2 regions of the Mesorhizobium sp. M3A.F.Ca.ET.175.01.1.1 genome follow, and region 2 is predicted to be linked to the other one. Evidence: riboswitches for the same ligand, from Rfam matches in the RefSeq annotation. Region 2 holds a riboswitch; the other holds the start of a gene.

Region 1 (2,390 bases), on a different contig from region 2:
TCGACTGGCGCGGCAACGCCATGACCATCCGCGCCAATGCGATGACCGAGCTGGAAGAGGGCGCCTAAAGCGGGTCGCACTGATACGCATTAGCGAATTCAGTTCACGCGCTTCAGGCCTTTGCTTTGATGCATGTCGTTGTCCCAGAACCGCTGCACACTTCTAGCGACATGCATTAAGCGGCGCCCAACCGGCACCGCCTACTTGGCCGCCTTCAGCGCCTGTTCGAGGTCGGCGAGCAGGTCATCCGTATCCTCCAGCCCGACGGACAGCCTGAGCGTGCCGGGCCCGATGCCAAGCTCCGCCCGCGCCTCGTCGCTGAGGTTCTTGTGCGTCGTCGTCGCCGGATGGGTGATCAGGCTCTTGGCGTCGCCGAGATTGTTGGAGATCAGCACGATGTCGAGCGCGTTCTGGACGGCGAATGCCGCCTGTTTGCCGCCCTTGACGTCGAGGCAGATCAGCGTCGAGCCGCCCGACATCTGCTTCCTGACGATATCGGCCTGCGGGTGGTCGGCCCGGCCCGGATAGATGACGCGGGCAATCTCCGGCCGCTCCGCCAGAAAGTCCGCGATCTTGCCGGCGCTTTCCGTCTGCTGGCGCACGCGCAGCGGCAGCGTCTCCAGGCCCTTGAGCAGCGTCCAGGCATTGAAGGGCGAGAGGCTCGGACCGGTGTGGCGGAAATAGTCGTGCAGGTTCTCGTCGATCCACTTTTTGTCCGACAGGATGATGCCGCCGAGACAGCGCCCCTGGCCGTCGATGTGCTTGGTTGCCGAATAGACGACGATATGCGCGCCGAGCTGCAACGGGTTCTGCTGCAGCGGCGTGGCAAAGACATTGTCGACGATCAGCCTGGCGCCGATCGAGTTGGCGAGCGCGGCAACGGCAGTGATGTCGACCACTTCAAGCGTCGGGTTGGTCGGGCTTTCCAGGAAGAACAGCTTCGTGTTCGGCCTGACCGCTTTTTCCCAGTTCGCAATGTCGGTGCCGTCGACCAGCGTCGCCTCGATGCCGTATTTCGGCGCCAGCGTCTCGACCACCCAGCGGCATGAGCCGAACAGGGCGCGGGCCGCAACGATATGGTCGCCGGCCCTGGCGCTGCAGAGCAGTGCCGCCGTCACCGCCGCCATGCCCGAAGCGGTGGCGCGCGCGTCCTCTGCGCCCTCCAGCGCGCACATGCGCTTTTCGAACATGTCGACTGTCGGGTTGGCGTAGCGCGAATAGATGAAGCCCGGCTCCTCGCCCTTGAAACGGGCTTCCGCCGCCTGCGCGCTCTCATAGACATAGCCCTGGGTGAGGTAGATCGCCTCGGCAGTCTCGCCGAAGCCGGAACGCAGCGTTCCGCCATGCACGAGTGCCGTCTGAGGCTTCCAATTACGCTTTTTGCTGCTCATAGCCCTGCTTCCAAACACAAAAAGACCGGCCGCGACGTCGCAACCGGTCCATACGGCCTTGCGGCCAACGGTCCTTTAGCGACTTGTTTAACGTGGCTGCAAGCCGACCGGCCAAATCACCACGGGATAACGACCCTTTAGACCCGTGCCGCGCTTGCGTCAATTGCCGGCTTCATTAAGAGGTTGTGCCAGGCAGGTAGGGCGAAACCCTTACGGTTTTGCGGCAGGAGCCTGCTACAATCACGTGCTTGCCCGGCCTTAGCGGAGCCAGACCTTGCGGCAGACAGGCATTCTTCCGGACCAGGACATCGCGGCGCTGTTCCAGTCGGGCGCGCTGAAATCGCCGCGCGCGCTGGACACCAACCAGATCCAGCCGGCGAGCCTTGACCTCAGGCTTGGCGACAAGGCCTACCGGGTGCGCGCCTCTTTCCTGCCCGGCCCGGATCATCTGGTGGCCGACAAGCTCGACCGGCTGAAGCTGCATGAGATCAGCCTTGCCGAGGGCGCGGTTCTGGAGACGGGCTGCGTCTATATCGTGCCGCTGCTCGAAAGCCTGACCCTGCCTTCAAATATTTCGGCTTCGGCCAATCCGAAGAGCTCGACCGGCCGTCTCGACATCTTCACGCGTGTCATGACCGACCGCGGACACGAGTTCGACAAGATCGCCGCCGGCTATCATGGTCCGCTCTATCTCGAGGTCAGCCCGCGCACTTTCCCGATCGTCGTGCGCGCCGGTTCGCGCCTGTCGCAGATCCGCTTCCGCATCGGCAATGCGGTGCTATCGGAAAAGGAGCTGCGCGACCTTCACGGCGCCGAGATGCTGGTCGCGACGGAGCCGCCCAACATTTCCGGCGGCGGCATCGCGCTGTCGATCGACCTCGACGGCGACAAGGACGGCCTGGTCGGCTATCGCGGCAAGCATCACACCGGCCTCGTCGATGTCGACAAGCGCGCCGCCCAGGACGTGGTCGATTTCTGGGAGCCGCTCTACAAGAGCGG
Region 2 (2,390 bases):
ACGACGCCGCGATTGGCTTCCTCGGTGCCGATGCTCATGCGCAGCGCGTTGGGGAAGCCGTAGCCGGTGACGCGGCGCAAGATGTAGCCGCGCTGGCTGAGATAGTCGTCGGCGGCGGCAGCCGAATGCTTCTTGTCGTCGGGGAAGTGGATCAGCACGAAATTGCCGACGCTGGGCGTGATGCGCAGCCCGAGCCCCGTCACCTGCTCGCTCACCCAGGCAAGCCATTTCTCGTTATGCGTCACGCTGCGCTCGACATGGGCGCGGTCGCTTATCGCCGCGATGCCGGCCTCGATCGCGGTGGCATTGACGTTGAATGGGCCGCGCACCCGGTTGATCGCGTCGACGATATGCGCCGGGCCGTACATCCAGCCAATGCGCGCGCCGCCGAGCCCGAGCTTGGAGAAGGTGCGGGTCATCACCACGTTGTCGGAGCTGCCGGCCAGTTCGACGCCGGCTTCGTAATCGTTGCGCCGCACATATTCGGCATAGGCCGCGTCGAGCACCAGAAGCACGTTTTTCGGCAGGCCGGCATGCAGCCGGCGCACTTCCTGGAACGGCACGTAGGTGCCGGTCGGGTTGTTCGGATTGGCAAGGAACACGATCCGGGTCGCCGGCGTCACCGCCGCGAGCATCGCATCGACATCGGCGCGCTCGTCGGTTTCCTTGACCGCTACCGGCTTGGCGCCGGCAGCCTGGATATAGATCTTGTAGACCATGAAGGCGTGTTCGGTGAAAACCGCCTCGTCTCCGGGCGCGAGATAGGTCTGCGCCAACAGGCCCAGGATCTCGTCCGAGCCGTTGGAGCAGATGATGTTCGCCGGGTTGAGGCCATGCACTTCGGCGATGGCCTCGCGCAGTCGGCGCGCCGTGCCGTCGGGATAGACGTCGAGCTTCGCCGCCACCTGTCGCGCAGCCTCGATCGCCTTCGGCGATGGACCGAGCGGGTTCTCGTTCGAGGACAGCTTATAGACCTTCGTCACGCCGGCTGGCGCCGTGCTCTTTCCCGGCACGTAGGCTTCGATGTCCATGATGCCCGCGCGGGGCGTCGGACGTGGCTGATCCTGCTTCATTGTCACAAATCCGTCGAAAGGCCTCTGTCCACAGGCCGCAGCGGAAATACAGGCCGTGGCCCGGAATGTCGAGGGCCGGCGCTTGCGTGGACCGGGCTGGATCCAAGATGCCGAATGTTGACGAAGCGCGGCGCTGGCCCTAGAAGAGCAGCCAGACTTCCCGTGGTGATTTGGCCGGTCGGCTTGCAGCCACGTTAAACAATTCGCTAAAGGGCCGTTTGCAACCTGTAACCGGCTTTGCGAAGGCAGGCCGGTTTTTTGTTGTCCGCTGCCGGCCGGACACTGCATCGGAAGAGATGCCGACGCGGGAACAATTGAGGGATGCAATGGCCGCTCAGCGCGCTGCAAGGACCAACAATGAGGTCGAGAACCCATCGAGCCCGGTGTTGCGCTTCGGCGCCGACAAGCCGCTGAAGCTCGATGCCGGCACGTTGCTGTCGCCCTTCCAGATCGCCTACCAGACCTATGGCACCCTCAACGAAGCCCGCTCCAACGCCATCCTCGTCTGCCACGCGCTGACCGGCGACCATCACGTCGCCAGCACCAATCCGGTCACCGGCAAGCCGGGCTGGTGGGAGGTGCTGATCGGCCCCGGCAAGATCATCGACACCAACCGCTTTTTCGTCATCTGCTCCAACGTCCTCGGCGGCTGCCTGGGCTCGACCGGTCCCGCATCGATGAATCCGGCAACGGGCAAGCCTTACGGGCTCGACCTGCCGATCATCACCATCCGCGACATGGTGCGCGCGCAACTGATGCTGGTCGACCATTTCGGCATCGAGAAACTGTTTTGCGTGCTTGGCGGCTCGATGGGCGGCATGCAGGTGTTGCAATGGGCAGCGAGCTATCCGGAGCGAGTCTTCGCGGCGCTGCCGATCGCGACGGGCGCCCGCCATTCCTCGCAGAACATCGCCTTCCACGAGGTCGGACGGCAGGCCGTCATGGCCGACCCCGACTGGCACGGGGGGAAATATTTCGATTTCGGCAAGCGGCCGGAAAAAGGCTTGGCTGTGGCGCGCATGGCCGCCCACATCACCTATCTGTCGGAGGCGGCCCTCCACCGCAAGTTCGGCCGCAACCTGCAGGACCGCGACGCGCTCACCTTCGGTTTCGATGCCGACTTCCAGATCGAAAGCTATCTGCGCCACCAGGGCATGACGTTCGTCGATCGCTTCGATGCCAATACCTATCTCTATCTGACCCGCGCGATGGATTATTTCGACCTCGTCGCCGACCATGGCGGGCGCCTCGCCGATGCCTTCGCCGGCACCAAGACGCGCTTCTGCCTGGTGTCATTCACCTCCGACTGGCTGTTCC

What was found. A riboswitch is a leader RNA that binds a small molecule or an ion and turns the genes downstream of it on or off. The one in region 2 is predicted to bind S-adenosylmethionine.
Region 1: linked by a shared signal. The riboswitch ahead of EN818_RS24025 (O-succinylhomoserine sulfhydrylase) and the one ahead of EN818_RS06075 (homoserine O-acetyltransferase) in region 2 are both predicted to bind S-adenosylmethionine.

The regions. Positions count from the first base shown of each region.
Region 1 is NZ_SRTP01000012.1:147,576-149,965, reverse strand. It holds gene EN818_RS24030 (ceramide glucosyltransferase) at 1-68, shown strand, start outside; gene EN818_RS24025 (O-succinylhomoserine sulfhydrylase) at 201-1,391, opposite strand; SAM riboswitch at 1,447-1,524, opposite strand; gene EN818_RS24020 (2'-deoxycytidine 5'-triphosphate deaminase) at 1,666-2,390, shown strand, end outside.
Region 2 is NZ_SRTP01000002.1:301,643-304,032, forward strand. It holds gene hisC (histidinol-phosphate transaminase) at 1-1,073, opposite strand, end outside; SAM riboswitch at 1,226-1,303, shown strand; gene EN818_RS06075 (homoserine O-acetyltransferase) at 1,400-2,390, shown strand, end outside.